One region of the Acidovorax temperans genome, then DNA from elsewhere that is predicted to be linked to it. Evidence: predicted binding sites of a transcription regulator. Region 1 holds the regulator's gene; each other region holds the start of a gene.

What was found. Region 1 encodes sigma-54, which starts transcription at its own class of promoters, with help from an activator protein. Its sites were predicted from a motif close to TGGCANGNAANCTGCTTT; they were not measured.
Region 2: a site for sigma-54 is predicted at 2,527-2,544, ahead of PQV96_RS12660 (ANTAR domain-containing response regulator). Genes of this name have one in related genera too.
Region 3: a site for sigma-54 is predicted at 2,477-2,494, ahead of PQV96_RS03680 (urease subunit gamma). Genes of this name have one in related genera too.

Annotation. Positions count from the first base shown of each region.
Region 1 is NZ_CP117193.1:346,528-351,646, reverse strand. Features, by position in the region: gene PQV96_RS01560 (THUMP domain-containing class I SAM-dependent RNA methyltransferase) at 1-848, opposite strand, end outside; gene rpoN (RNA polymerase factor sigma-54) at 947-2,569, opposite strand; gene lptB (LPS export ABC transporter ATP-binding protein) at 2,637-3,419, opposite strand; gene lptA (lipopolysaccharide transport periplasmic protein LptA) at 3,416-4,060, opposite strand; gene PQV96_RS01540 (IS4 family transposase) at 4,140-5,119, opposite strand, start outside.
Region 2 is NZ_CP117193.1:2,671,575-2,676,693, reverse strand. Features, by position in the region: gene ntrB (nitrate ABC transporter permease) at 1-104, opposite strand, end outside; gene PQV96_RS12665 (CmpA/NrtA family ABC transporter substrate-binding protein) at 170-1,414, opposite strand; gene PQV96_RS12660 (ANTAR domain-containing response regulator) at 1,890-2,516, opposite strand; gene PQV96_RS12655 (branched-chain amino acid ABC transporter substrate-binding protein) at 2,733-3,896, shown strand; gene tsaD (tRNA (adenosine(37)-N6)-threonylcarbamoyltransferase complex transferase subunit TsaD) at 3,988-5,037, shown strand.
Region 3 is NZ_CP117193.1:780,411-785,529, reverse strand. Features, by position in the region: gene PQV96_RS03690 (CbbQ/NirQ/NorQ/GpvN family protein) at 1-685, shown strand, start outside; gene PQV96_RS03685 (nitric oxide reductase activation protein NorD) at 692-2,338, shown strand; gene PQV96_RS03680 (urease subunit gamma) at 2,570-2,872, shown strand; gene PQV96_RS03675 (HupE/UreJ family protein) at 2,918-3,523, shown strand; gene PQV96_RS03670 (urease subunit beta) at 3,547-3,852, shown strand; gene ureC (urease subunit alpha) at 3,942-5,119, shown strand, end outside.

The sequences.
Region 1 (5,119 bases):
CCCGCGCGCTCGGCGTTGCGCTGGGCAAAGTCCACCATGCGGTGGGCCACATCACTGCCAAAAATGGGCACAGGGCTTTCACAGATTGCGCCATCAGCTTCGTTTTTGATAGCAGTCCAGACGTGTGCCTGGAACGGCAACAGCTTTTCAAACGCAAAGCGGCGCAACATGCCAGCGGGAATGCGGCAGGCGATCTGCGCGGCCTCGACCACGATGGTGCCGCTACCGCAGCAGGGGTCGTACAGGGGCTGGGGGTGCTCGCCGTGCGGGTCCCAGCCGCTGGCAGCGATCATCGCAGCGGCCAGGGTTTCTTTCAGGGGGGCGTCGCCCTTGTCCTCGCGCCAGCCGCGCTTGAACAGCGGCTCGCCCGAGGTGTCGATGTAGATCGTGGCTTCGTCGGTGGTCAGGTGCATGTGAATGCGCACGTCGGGCCACTGCGTGTTCACATCCGGGCGCACGCCGGTCTTGGCACGGAAGCGGTCGGCCACTGCGTCTTTGACCTTGAGGGCAGCGAAATTCAGGCTCTGCAGCGGGCTGTGCTGGGCTGTGACCTCGATCTTGAAGCTCTGGCGCGTGGTGAACCAGATCTCCCAGGCCACGTCGCTGGCCAGGGCGTACAGGTCGTTTTCAGAGCGGTACATGCGGTGCGCCAGTTGCACCAGCACGCGCTGGGCCAGGCGGCTGTGCAGGTTCAGCTGCAGCGCCTGGCGCCAGGAGCTGCGCAGCAGCACGCCACCGCGCCCCACCAGCAGGTCGTTGCCCGTGAGGCCGGTGATGCCGTGCACCTCGTCGGCCAGAAAGCCCTCGACACCAGCGGCGCAGGGGAGAAAAAGTTGGAGTTGGTTCATAGGGGGTACCTCTGGTGGTGCCGGTGCATGGTACGCAAGGCAGGCGCGCTGCCAAGGCCCACAGGCCCTGGCACGGACGCTGCAGCGGCGGTGGCCAGCTACAACGCCTTGCGCAAATTGGCCGGCGCAATCTTGAGCGCTTCGCGGTATTTGGCCACGGTGCGGCGGGCGCATTCAATGCCTTGCTCCTTGAGCATCTCAGCCAACTGGCTGTCGGACAAGGGCTTGGTGGGGCTTTCAGCGGCCACGAACTGTTTGATGAGCGCGCGCACGGCCGTGCTGGAGGCGTTGCCCCCGGTTTCGGTGCCCAGGCCCGAGCCGAAGAAATACTTGAGCTCGTACGTGCCAATCGGCGTGGCCATGTACTTGGCCGTGGTCACGCGGCTGATGGTGGATTCGTGCAGGCCCAGCTCGTCGGCAATGTCGCGCAGCACCAGCGGGCGCATGGCCAGCTCGCCATGGGTGAAGAAGCTCTTTTGCCGCTCGACGATGGCGCGCGAGACGCGCAGGATGGTGTCAAACCGCTGCTGGATGTTCTTGATGAACCAGCGCGCCTCTTGCAGGCGCTGCTGCAGGCCCGCGTGGCCCTCGCCGCCCTTGCTCCCTTTGCCGCCGCGCAGGGCGCCAGCGTAGATGTCATGCACGCGCAGGCGCGGCATCACATCAGGGTTGAGCGAGACGATGAAATTCTGCTGCCCGCTGGTGCCGTTGCTGCGCCCGGCTTTGCGCACGATCACATCAGGCACGATGATGTTGCGCTCCACGTCCACAAAGCGCCGCCCTGGGCGGGGTTCCAGCCGGGCAATCAGGGCCATGGCGGCGCGGGTACGCTCTTCGCCCGCAGCACCGCCTTCGGTGCAGGCCTGGGTGAGGCGGCGCACATCGCGGCGGGCCAGCATTTCCAGCGGTTGCTGGCAGATTTGCAGCGCAGTCTGCACCACGTCGGGCGGCACGCCGCTGTGCGCATCGGCCGCCAGAGCGCTGAGCTGCAGCGTGAGGCACTCGGCCAGGTTGCGGGCACCCACGCCCACGGGTTCCAGGGTTTGCAGCAGGCGCTGGGCTACGGTGAAGCGGTGCACCAGCTCGTCGATCTGCTCCAGGTCGTCAGGGCCCGCCAACGCAATGGCCAGCTCCTGCAGCGACTCTTCCAGGTAGCCGTCGTCGTTGAGCGATTCGATCAGGAAGCGCAGAGCAGCGCTGTCCACTTCGGACAGGCGCAGCGCCAAGGCCTGGCGGTGCAGGAAGGCGGTGAGGGACTCTTGCGAACGCGCCAGTTCGGTCGCGTCGGCCTCCTCGCCTTCGGAGTCATTGCGGTTGCGAGGCGGGGCGTCGCCACCCCACTCACTGTCGTTGGGCGCCATCTCCACCGTGCCGTCGCCGCTCCAGTCGGGCTCGTCAGCGACGCTGCTGCTGTGGTCGGCATCTGATGAAGCATCAAAATCGCCTTCAGCGCCCGTAGATGAAGCGCTGCTAGCTCCTGAATAGATAGCATCATCGACACCGTGGTCGTCGGCCTGGGCGGGGGCGTTGGCATGCTCCAGGCCAAACTCTTCGCGCGGTGCTTCGTCGGTGGCGCGTTCGAGAAAAGGGTTTTCGTCGAGCATCTGCTCGACTTCCTGGCCCAGCTCCAGCGTGGACAACTGCAGCAACCGAATGGATTGCTGCAGCTGCGGGGTCAGGGCCAAGTGCTGCGAAACGCGCAGGGACAGGCCGGGCTTCATGCCAGAGCCCCCAGCCCACGCACCAGCGCGGACACACCATTCACAAAAGCCACACTCACACTGGCCATCACATGCGGAAGTGTTCGCCCAGGTACACGCGGCGTACCTCGGCGTTGTCCACGATCTCCGATGGCGTGCCCTGCGCCAGCACCCGCCCATCGCTGATGATGAAGGCGTGGTCGCAAATGCCCAGGGTTTCGCGCACGTTGTGGTCGGTGATCAGCACGCCAATGCCGCGCGCCTTGAGGAAGCCGATGATGCGCTGGATCTCGATCACGGCAATGGGGTCGATGCCCGCAAAGGGCTCGTCCAGCAGGATGAAGCGCGGCTGCGTGGCCAGAGCGCGGGCGATCTCGACGCGGCGGCGCTCGCCACCCGACAGGGCCAGTGCGGGCGATGCGCGCAGGTGTTCCACGCGCAGCTCCTGCAGTAGCGAGGTGAGCTGCTCTTCGATGGCCGCACGCGACAGCGGGGCGTTGTTCTCGTCGCGCTGCAGCTCCAGCACAGCGCGCACGTTCTCCTCGACGGAGAGCTTGCGGAAGATCGACGCTTCTTGCGGCAGATAAGACAGCCCCAGCCGCGAGCGGCGATGGATGGGCATGTGCGCCACCGACTGGCCATCGATACGGATGTCCCCGCCATCGCTGCGCACCAGGCCCACGATCATGTAGAACGACGTGGTCTTGCCCGCGCCATTGGGGCCCAGCAAGCCCACCACTTCGCCTTTTTGCACGACCAGCGAAACGTCCTTAACCACCTTGCGGCTGCCGTAGGACTTGGCCAGGTGCGAGACTTCCAGGCGGCTGGAGGATACGCCAGGGGCTGCGGCTTGCACGGAACGATCACTCACTGGCTGCCACCGCCCAAAGAATTGCTGGGGCGCAGCGCCGGGCCAGAGGCCGGGGCTGCAGGCGCCGCCGCACCGGCGGCGGGCTCCTTGGGCGCCAGCACCGCGCGCACGCGGCCGCTACCGGTTTGGCCGTCGGCCGAAGGCGTGGCCTTCTTTTGCCCGTCCACCGTGAACACATCGGTCAGGTTGTTGTAGACGATGACGGCGCCCGTGATTTCGTCGCTCAAGGCACCGCCCCGGTAGCGGCGCAGCTCGGCGCGGGTGATAAAGCGCACGTTGTCGGTGCGGCCGTCGTATTCGATGACCTCGCCCTCGCCTTCAATGAATTCCTCGGGTGCGCCTGGCAACGTGTCGCGCTTTTGGCGGAAGAACGCGCGCTTGCCGGCTTCAGCGGTGACGATGCCCGACTGGTAGCCATCGGCATCCTGGCGCACATCCAGCCGCGCACCGCGCAGCACGATGGAGCCCTTGGTCATCACCACCCGGCCCGAAAAGACGCTGGTCTGTTTGACTTCATCGTGCCGCAGCGCATCGGCCTCGATGTTCATGGGCTTGCTGCGGTCGGCCTTTTCAGCCTGCGCCGCGCCAAAGGCGCAGGTCAAGGCTGCAAGCACAAGGAGGGAGGTAATGCGATGTTTCATGGAGGGCACGAATCTTGCAATCATTGTAGCCATGCATTGCCGCCCAGCATGAAAAAAGCCCGCTGGCGCGCAATGCCAGTCAGTTAAGAGCTGACTGGCATTTTTTCGTTGGGAATTTGGAAGCGCGTTTTTTGACGACCCTTGGGAAGCTGCGCCCAGTGCGGCGTGGCGGCAGCACGAAGTGTCGCGATTGCGCCAACAGGGCTGCCAACTGCTTGGGCAAGGTGCCGGCAGAGTCCAGGCTGGGGACCGCCAGCAAGTTCACGATGGCGTAGCTGGCTGTGTGGAAGCTGATGCGCTGGGGCTCGACCTGGACGTGCGCTGCCATCTCGCGCATCCAGCGGCGCAGCAGCGTGTAGGCGATCAGCACACCCCACAGCTCCTGGCGCACCAGCGCGGGCTGCTTGCTGCGCAGCACCGGCTCACCCTCCTGCAGGGTCTGCTTGATCTCCCGGAACCCCAACTCGATCTCCCAACGCTGGCGGTAGAGCTCGGCCAGCTCCTGCGCCGGATGCGTGCGGGGACACAGCAAGGATGTGATGAAGCGGCGCAGCCGTCCACCCACGCTCACCTCGATCAGGCGTGCCTGCCAGTGGCTGGGCAGATGCGGGTGTGCCTTGCGCGCTTGTGGGGACACCGGCATGCGGATCAGCGCATCGCCGCGCGCCAGTTGCTGGACGATCTCATGGCGCAGATTGTCCCGCGCGCGCATCAACCAGTGGCGCTGCGTACCCGCAGCCTGCCAGTCCAACAGGAACGCTGCCGAGAAGTACGCTCGGTCAAACAGGGTCACGGAGTGATCCTCGCCGCGCAACTGCGCTGCCAGGCTCAATTCGCCGCAGTCCATGGCGCCGAGCTTGGCATCAAGCATCTCGTGGCTGTGTGTGTCCATCAGGCAAGTGGCGCGGATCTGCGGCCAGGGCGAGAGGCCATGCTGGTTGCTGCAGCTGCCCAGTTCGACTCGATTCTCAGGGGTGTCCGGCGCCGACCAGACCACACCATCCACAGCCAGTACGCGCAGTGGCTGGCGCACATTCACCGCAGGACGGCTCCAGGCTT
Region 2 (5,119 bases), 2.2 Mb from region 1:
GCTGTAGCGCTCATGGATAAAGCGCTAGGCGCTATGGAGTTTGTAGCGGGCTTGTCCGCGTGGGGCGCGGCGTCCAGCGGGGTGTGAAAAACAGCACTGACCATGGCGATCTCCTGGTTTCAACGTGGGGGAGGGCGGGGCGTGGGTGTTGCGATGAAGGGGGTGGGCTTCAGGCCTTGATCTTGAAGCCGTCGGCGTACTTCTTGGGGTCCTTGCCGTCCCACACCACGCCGTCGATCAGCTTGTGGCTGCGCGTGTCGCTCTTGGGCAGGGGGGTCTTGGACGCAGTGGCGGCCTGCTTGTAGAGATCGATCCGGTTGATGGCCTTGGCCACGCCCGCGTAGTCGGGGTGGTCCTTGAGCAGGCCCCAGCGCTTGTGCTGGGTGAGGAACCACATGCCGTCAGACAGGTAGGGGAAGTTCACTGCGCCGTCGTTATAGAACTTCATGTGGTTCGGGTCGTCCCAGCTCTTGCCCATGCCGTCCTGGTAGCGGCCCAGGATGCGCTGGTTGATCGCATCCACACTGGTGTTCACATAGGCCTTGCCCGCAATGGTTTCGGCCATCTTGTTCTTGTTGGCCAGGCCTTCGTCGATCCAGCGGCTGGCTTCCAGGATGGCGGCCGTCACGGCGCGTGCGGTGTTGGGGTACTTTTGCGCAAACTCGGCCGTGGTGCCCAGCACCTTCTCGGGGTGGTCTTGCCAGATGGCTTGTGTGGTGCTGGCCGTGACCCCGATGCCGTCCATGATGGCGCGCTGGTTCCAGGGCTCGCCTACGCAGAAGCCGTCCATGTTGCCCACGCGCATGTTGGCCACCATTTGCGGTGGGGGCACGGTGATGACCTTGGCGTCCTTCATCGGGTCAATGCCATGCGCGGCCAGCCAGTAATACAGCCACATGGCGTGCGTGCCGGTGGGGAAGGTCTGGGCAAAGGTGTACTCGCGCTTTTCGCTGGCCATTAGCTTGGCCAGCCCGGCGCCGTTCACGGCGCCCTTGTCCGCCAGCTTTTTAGACAGCGTGATGGCCTGGCCGTTGTGGTTCAGGTTCATCAGCACGGCCATGTCTTTCTTGGGGCCGCTCACACCCAGGTGCACGCCATACACCAGGCCATACAGCACGTGGGCAAAGTCCAGCTCACCGTTGACCAGCTTGTCGCGCACACCGGCCCAGCTGGCTTCCTTGGTGGGGATGATGGTGACGCCGTATTTTTTGTCGATGCCCAGCACCGAGGCCATCACCACGCTGGCGCAGTCGGTCAGCGGGATGAAGCCGATCTTGACCTCTTTCTTCTCCGGCGCATCCGACCCCTGGGCGTGGACAAGCGCACGCAGTGCGGGGCTGACACCCACGGCGCCCACGGTGGCCGCTTGCAGCACGGTGCGGCGGTGGAGGCTGGTTTTCAACAAATCGGTCATGGCACATCCCTCAAGGGCAAGTCGGTGAAGAAAACAAAAAAGGCGTCCTCACGCCTCGCACGGCTGCCGTAGCAGCACGTTGCAAGGGTGGGGACGCCTTTGTCCTGGGTGGAGCCTGGGGCTCCTTGGCTGCATTCACCCGCCGTTGGGTGTTTGCTGCCAGTACAAGACCTTCATTGGTCTATGCAGGAGCTGATGCAAGCGGTGTGCCAGCTTTGAAAAGAATGCGTTTGCTATTTATTTGATAGCTAGTAGCGATTGCAGATAAAGCGCTACAGCATGTTTTGGCTTGAAGGGGTATGCCTGCTGTGCACCTGTGGCGTGGCGCAGGCCTGCACGCGATTTGTGCGTTGCACCATCGCTGTTCCTTCGCAGAGCCGTGGCTGCTCCATGGGCGTGCTGCTGCGGTGTGGTGCTGCCCCATTGCGGGGTGGTGTGACGTGGTGCGGTGCGAAGGGCGGGGCGGTGCTCGCCGTCAGCCGAGCAGGTCCATCACATCCAACATGCGCTGGGCTACATCCACGAGCTTGAGACCCTTGTCCATGGCCGTCTTGCGCAGCTTGTCGTAGGCGGCCTGTTCGCTCAGGCCCTGGCGCTGCATGAGCAGGCCCTTGGCGCGGTCGATGGTCTTGCGGTCCTTGAGCTCGGTCTTGGCATCGGCCAGCTCCGCCCGCAAGGCCTGCTCGTGCTGAAAGCGCGCCATGGCGACATGAAGGATGGGGCGTATGCGCTGCGGCGCCAGCCCCGCCACGATGTAGGCCGACACGCCTGCGGCCACCGCGTCCTTGACGTGCGAGGTGTCCTCGTCGTTGGTGAACATGACGATGGGCCGGCGGGCATCGCGCGTGGCCATCACCACATGCTCCAGCGCATCGCGGGCTTCGCTCTCGGCGTCCACGATGATCAGGTCGGGTTGCAGCTGCGCCAGACGGTCGCTCAGGAAAACGTCGGCGGGCAGTGTGGCAATGAGGTTGAAGTTGTTTTCCAGCAAACCAATGCGCAACGCCTTGGAGCGCTGCGCTTGCAGCAGCGCGTGTTCGTCATCCGGGTCGGTGACGGCCAGGTCGGAGGCGACCACCACGATACGTAATGCCTCATTCATACCGCTACTTTAAGCAAGATTTACGCCACTTTTTGGTGCGCTGCTGCGGTGCGCAGGGTCGTGCACAAGGTGTGGCTCACGCTGCCGTGGCTTACGGGGCCTGAAACTTGCTAATAAATGTAACCCTGGCGGGGCATACCCGCTGGTGCGGGGCCCGGCTGCTCTTCTATACCTCCGGTCACTTGATCATTCATCTCATATTCAGGAGTCCACTGCATGAAGAATCACATCGCGCGTCGCCGTTTCCCGGTGGCCTTGGCCCTGCTGCCCACCTTGGTGGCAGCCGCTGTGCTGGCCGGTTGCAGCAAGGTGCCAGACACCCTCAAGATCGGCGTAGCCCAGCCCCTGACTGGCCCCCTGGGGGCGCTGGGGCAAGACCTGCTCAACGGCGTGAACCTGGCCGTGCAAGAGCTGAACAAGGACGGCTTCATGGTGGACGGCAAGCGCGTCAAGCTGGAAGTGGTGTCGGTGGACGACAAGGCCGATGCGGCCACGGGCAAGCAAGTGGCCCAGCAACTGGTGGATGCCGGGGTGGTGGCGGTCATTGGCCACCTCAATTCGGGCGTGAGCATTGAAGCCGCGCCCATCTATGCGGCCAAGGACATCGCCCAGATTGCGATTTCGACCAACCCCAAGTTCACCCAGCTGGGCTTGAACTCCACCTTCCGCATGGTGGCCAACGACACGCTGCAGGCCCGTGCCATTGGCTCGTTTGCCGCCACGCAGCTCAGCGCATCCCGCTATGCCGCGCTGGACGATGGCACGCCCTACGGCAAGGGCCTGACCGATGGCGCGGCCGCCCAGCTCAAGGCCGAAAACAAGGAGGTGGTGGTGCGCAAGTCGTTTGACGACAAGACAGTGGAGTTTGACGCCCTGGCCGGTGAGCTCAAGGCCGCGCGGGTCGAGGTCATCGTCTCCACGCTCAACGACTTCCAGGCGCTCGCTTTGCTCAAGGCCCTGCAGAAGGTGGGCCACACGCAAGTCAAGCTGCTGGGTGGAGACACGGTGAAGACCACCGACATGGCCAAGGGCGCGGGCTTGATTGAGGGGTTGTACGCCACATCCCCCGTGCTGGAGGCCAAGGAGTTCACCACCGGCAAGCCCTTCCTGGAGAAGTACATCGACGCCTACCAAAAGCCCCCGGCCTATGGCGGCCACTACAGCTACGACAGCACCTATGTGTTGACGGCCGCCATGCAAAAGGCCAAGTCGGCCGATCCCAAAGACATCATCAAGGCCATGCGCACCATCAACGGCTATGCCCCGGTGATTGGCACCATGAGCTGGGACGACAAGGGCGAGCAGCGCTACGGCGCCGTCGGCGTGTATGAACTGCGCGGCGGGGTCTGGGAACTGCGCATGCGTTCAGACCGCTGGTAAGCCTGCGGTCGTGTAGGCGCATAGCTGTGCATGCGAGAGGGCTTGGGCGCAGCACCGCGCTGCGCCAGGGCAGGGGTTTTACACTCAGGGCATGAGTCTGCTGATCCTGGGTATTGAATCTTCTTGCGATGAAACGGGCGTGGCGCTGGTGCGTTCTGCCGACACCGGCGTGCCCGTGCTGTTGTCGCACGCATTGCACAGCCAAATTGAAATGCACCAGGCCTATGGCGGCGTGGTGCCCGAGCTGGCCAGCCGCGACCACATCCGCCGCGTGCTGCCGCTGGCCACCCAGGTGCTGACCGATGCCGGCCAAACCCTGGCCGATGTGGACGTGGTCGCCTACACCCAAGGACCAGGCTTGGCCGGGGCCTTGCTGGTGGGTGCAGGCGTGGCCTGCGCCCTGGGCGCGGCGCTGGGCAAACCCGTGCTGGGCGTGCACCACTTGGAGGGGCATTTGCTTTCACCCTTCTTGAGTGCCGACCCGCCCGAGTTCCCGTTTGTGGCGCTGCTGGTGTCTGGCGGCCACACCCAGCTCATGCGAGTCGATGGCGTGGGCCGCTACGAAATTTTGGGTGAAACCATTGACGACGCGGCGGGCGAAGCGTTTGACAAATCTGCCAAGCTCATGGGCCTAGGCTACCCCGGCGGGCCCGCCTTGTCGCGCATGGCGCAGCAGGGTGATGCGGCAGCCTTCAAGCTGCCACGGCCTTTGCTGCACAGCGGCGATCTGGATTTTTCATTCGCGGGGCTCAAGACCGCCGTGCTCACGCAGGCCAAGAAGCTGGGCGACGAGCTAGAAGCCCGCAAGGCCGACCTGGCCGCAAGCACCGAGGCCGCGATTGTGGAAGTGCTGGTGAAGAAGACCCTGGCAGCCCTCAAGCAGACGGGCCTGCAGCGCGTGGTGGTGGCGGGCGGCGTGGGGGCCAACCGGCTGCTGCGCGAACAACTCAACACCGCCTGCAGCAAAGCCCGTGTGCGCGTGCACTACCCCGAACTGCACCTGTGCACCGACAACGGCGCCATGATTGCCATGGCCGCCGCCATGCGCCTGCAGGCGGGGCAGCAACAGGCCAACACCGCCTATGCCTTTGACGTGAAGCCGCGCTGGCCGCTGGATGCCATCACGGCACCTGCTGCCTGATCTGGCCTGTGGGCTATTTGCTATTAAAAATATAGCTGCTGGCGCTTGTTGAATAAGCGCTAGAGCCCTAAAAGACTCGTAT
Region 3 (5,119 bases), 430 kb from region 1:
GACCGGCTGCGGCAAGACACGCTTCGTGGAGTACATGGCCTGGAAGCTCGGCCGCCCGCTGGTGACACTGGCCTGCAACGAGGACATGACGGCGGCCGACCTGGTGGGCCGCTGGCTGCTCGACGCCGACGGCACGCGCTGGCACGACGGGCCGCTCACGCTGGCGGCGCGCCATGGCGCGATCTGCTACCTCGACGAGGTGGTGGAGGCGCGCCAGGACACCACGGTGGTCATCCACCCGCTGACCGACGCGCGCCGCATGCTGCCGCTGGACCGCAAGGGCGAGCTGGTGCACGCCCACCCGGACTTCCAGCTGGTGGTCTCCTACAACCCGGGCTACCAGAGCCGCAGCAAGGACATGAAACACTCCACGCGCCAACGCTTCGCCGCGCTGGAGTTCGACTACCCCGACGCCGCGGTGGAAACCGAGATCGTGGCGCACGAGGCCGGCATCGATGCCGCGCTGGCCGCGCAGCTGGTCGGCGTGGCGCAGGGCTCGCGCGCGCTGCGCCAGCAGGGCCTGGACGAAGGTATCTCCACCCGCATGCTCATCTACGCCGGCATCCTGATCCGCGACGGCGTGGCCCCGCGCGACAGCTGCGAGATGACGCTGACGCGCGCGCTGACCGACGACCCGGACCTGCTGGCCGCGTTGCGCCAGCTCGTGGATGCCCACTTCCCCTGAGCCGCGATGTGCCGCGCCGACGCTGACACGCCCACCCTCGCCGCGCTGGGCCTGCTGCTCGGCGCCCTGAGCCGGCGCACGCTCACGCTGCAAACACTGGCCGGCGCCTCCCCGTCGCCGTCCACGGCCCCGCGTGCCGTGCTCAGTGTCACGCACCTGCTGCTGCCGGCGGCGGTCATGCAGGATGCCACGCTGGCACGCGCGGCCATTGCCCACGCAGCGGCGCACCTGCTGTATTCGTCACAGGCCCAGTCTGCGGGCACGCTCAAGCCACTGGGCCTGGCCGTGGCGTCAATGGTCGAGGATGCGCGCGTTGAAGCGCTGTTGATGCAGCGCCTGCCCGGCGTGCGCCGCTGGTTCCTGCAGGCCCAGCCGGCGCACGACCCGCACGGGCTGGACGTGCCCAGCCTGCTGGCCCGCCTGGGCCGCGCGCTGCTCGACGGCCACTACGCCGACGGCAACCACTGGGTGCACAAGGGCCGCACGCTGTTTGCCGCCACCCGCCATGACCACGGTCTGGCGGACCACACCGCCTTCCGGCGCCTGGCCTCCATCCTCGCCAACGACCTGGGCCAGATGCGCGTGCGGCTAGACCCGCAGCAGTGCGTGGTGCCGGCCGCCTACCGCGACGACCATAGCTACCTCTGGCAACACGGCGCCACGGCCGACGACACCACCGAAGCGCTGCAGGTACCCGCCGCGCCACCCCGGCCCGCCGACGCGTCAGCAGCCGACACTCCGCCGACCGATGCCGAAGAACAACCCATCGACGAGGGCATCTGCCACCTCTACCCGGAATGGGACTACCGCCTGCAGCGCGAACGCACCGACTGGTGCACCGTGCGCGAGGTCGTGCCCCCGGCCGCAACACTTCACGGCTTGCCGCCCGCAGCCGAGCCCGCCACGCCCTGGCGCAGCCGGCGCCGTCTGAGCCGCAACCAGCGCCTGCGCCGGCAGTGGGAAGGTGAGGACCTCGATCTCGACGCCGCCATCGATGTGCAGGTGCAGCGGCGCCTGGCGCTGGCTCCCGATGGGCGGCTGTTCGTGCGCCCCGGCATCGAGGCGCCGCGCTGCAGCGTGCTGGTGTTGCTCGACCTGTCGGCCTCCACCGGCGACGTTGCCGCCGGCAGCACGCAGCCCTTGCTGGCCGTCGAGCAGCAGGCAGCGCTGCTGCTGGCGCGTGCCGCCCAGGCCGGGCACGACCGCATCGCCATCCACGGCTTTGCCTCCAACACCCGCGCTGCGGTGCAATACCTGCGGCTGCTGGACTTCGGCACGCCGCTGGATGCGGCGCACACCCAGCGCATCCTGGGCACCCGCGCTGCCGGGTCCACCCGCATCGGCGCTGCGCTGCGCCATGCCACGCGCTGCCTGCTGGCCGAGCCCGCCGGCCCGCGCGCCATCGTGCTCATCACCGACGGCGCACCGTCGGACATCGACGTGTTCGATGCCCGCTACCTGACCGAAGATGCCCGCGCCGCCGTGCTGGCCGCGCGGCGCCTGGGCGTGCAGTGCCATGGCCTGGTGGTCGACCCCGGGGCTGACGCCTACGTACGCCGCATCTTCGGCTGGCGTAACTACCGCGTGGCCGAGACCACCGCCCAGTTGCCGCGCCAGTTGGGCGAACTCTACGACCGACTGGCAGCACGCTGAGCCCCGGCCATTAACCCACCTCGTCTTGCACTCCAACATGGTGCACAGCACCACTGTGGTGCACGCTGGCGTGCGCACCAAGCACGGGCGTGGCCGCGGCCTCGCCATCCCGTGGGCGCCCTGGCGGCCACAAGAAGGCGGCACGGCAATTGCATGAACGAGCGCCATGGAACCGCCCCCGCGTTCGGCCTGCCTTGACAGCCGCGCGGTCTGATGTGGAAGCGAAGCAATATGGAACTGACTCCCCGCGAAAAAGACAAGCTGCTGATCTTCACCGCCGCCCTGCTGGCAGAGCGCCGCAAGGCCCGGGGGCTGAAGCTCAACTACCCCGAGGCCGTGGCTCTGATCAGCGCCGCCGTGATGGAAGGCGCACGCGACGGCAAGACCGTGGCGCAGCTCATGAGCGAAGGCCGCACCGTGCTGACCCGCGCGGACGTGATGGAGGGCATCGCCGAGATGATTCCGGACATCCAGGTCGAGGCGACGTTTCCCGATGGCACCAAGCTGGTCACCGTACACCAGCCGATCGTCTGACGCACTCTGCTGTCGCCGTCTGCCCCCTTTTTTGGAGATTCACCCATGCTTTCCCCCCGCACCAAATCCGCTCTTATTCTGATAGCTGCCAGCGCTTTATCCATGAGCGCTAGCGCCCATACAGGCGTAGAAGCGCACAGCCACAGCGGTTTCATCAGCGGCTTTGTGCACCCCCTGTTCGGGCTGGACCACCTGGCTGCCATGGTGGCCGTGGGCCTGTGGAGCGCCCTGGCCGCCCGCAGCGCCGGGCGCGACCTGCTATGGGGCCCCGCGGGCTTTGCGGCCATGCTGCTGGTGGGCGCCGTGCTGGGGCTGCAGGGCGTGGCGCTGCCTGCGGTGGAGCCGATGATTGCCGCGTCGCTGCTGGTCACCGGTCTGCTCGTCGTGTCGCGCCTGCGCGTGCCCGGGCTGGTGGCGGCACTGGGTGTGGGCGTGTTTGCCGTCTTCCACGGCGTGGCCCATGGCTATGAGCTGGCAGGCAGCGACAGCGCCTGGTGGACCCTGGCAGGCATGCTCACGGCTACCGTGCTGCTGCACAGCGCAGGCCTGGCGGCGGGCTGGGCGCTGCGCCACCGCCATGTGTGGCTGGCCCGCGCTGCAGGTGCTGGCGTGGCTGCGTTCGGTGGCGCGCTGCTGGCGCAGATGGCCTGAGCCTTCCCTTCCAAGGAGCCTTCATGATCCCCGGCGAACTCATCACCGAACCCGGCGAGCACGTGCTCAACGCGGGCCGCCGCACCCTCACGCTGGTGGTGCGCAACACGGGCGACCGGCCCATCCAGGTCGGCTCGCACTACCACTTTGCCGAAACGAACAACGCCCTGGGCTTTGACCGCGCCGCTGCACGCGGCATGCGGCTGAACATTGCATCCGGCACCGCCGTGCGCTTTGAGCCCGGCCAGGAGCGCACCGTAGACCTGGTGGACTACGCAGGCGAGCGCAAGGTGTATGGCTTTCAGGGCCTGACGCAGGGCGCGCTCTGAAACATTGAAACAAATCAGCCTCTAGCGCTTATTGGATAAGCGTAGGCAGCTATCAAAACCATAGTAGACCGTTCTAGCGGAGCACCCCCATGGCAACCATTGGACGACGCGCCTATGCCGAAATGTTCGGCCCCACCGTGGGCGACCGGCTGCGCCTGGCCGACACCGAACTGATCCTCGAAGTCGAGGCCGACTACACCCTGCGTGCAGGCAGCTACGGCGAAGAGGTGAAGTTTGGCGGCGGCAAGACCATCCGCGACGGCATGGCCCAAAGCCAGCGCACCAATGCCGGTGGCGCGGTCGATACGGTGCTGACCAACGCCCTGGTGGTGGACCACACCGGCATCTTCAAGGCCGACGTTGGTCTCAAAGCGGGCCGCATCGCGGCCATTGGCAAGGCGGGCAACCCCGACACGCAGCCCGGCGTGGACATCATCATCGGCCCCGGCACCGAGGTCATCAGCTGCGAGGGCAACATCGTCACCGCAGGCGGCATCGACAGCCACATCCACTACATCTGCCCGCAGCAGATCGAGGAAGCCCTGGCCAGCGGCGTGACCACCATGCTGGGCGGCGGCACCGGCCCCGCCACGGGCACGCTGGCCACCACCTGCACGTCCGGCCCCTTCAACATGGAGCGCATGCTGCAATCAGCCGACGCCTTCCCCATGAACCTGGGCTTCCTCGGCAAGGGCAACGCCAGCCTGCCCGATGCGCTGCACGAGCAGATCAACGCCGGGGCCATTGGCCTCAAGCTGCACGAAGACTGGGGCACCACGCCCTCGGCCATCAGCAACTGCCTGGACGTGGCGGACGAGACCGACACGCAAGTCGCCATCCACTCTGACACGCTCAACGAATCCGGCTTTGTGGAGAACACCATCGCCGCCGTGGCCGGTCGTGGCATTTGCGCCTTCCACACCGAAGGCGCGGGCGGCGGGCACGCACCCGACATCCTGCGCGTGGTGGGTGAGGACAACTTTTTGCCCAGCTCCACCAACCCCACCATGCCCTACACGCACAACACGCTGGACGAGCACGTGGACATGCTCATGGTCTGCCACCACCTCGATGCCAGCATTGCGGAGGACCTGGCCTTTGCCGAAAGCCGTATCCGCAAAGAGACCATCGCCGCCGAAGACATCCTGCACGACCTGGGCGCCATCAGCATGATGAGCAGCGACAGCCAGGCCATGGGCCGCGTGGGCGAGGTCATCCTGCGCACCTGGCAAACCGCGCACAAGATGAAGGTGCAGCGCGGCAGCTT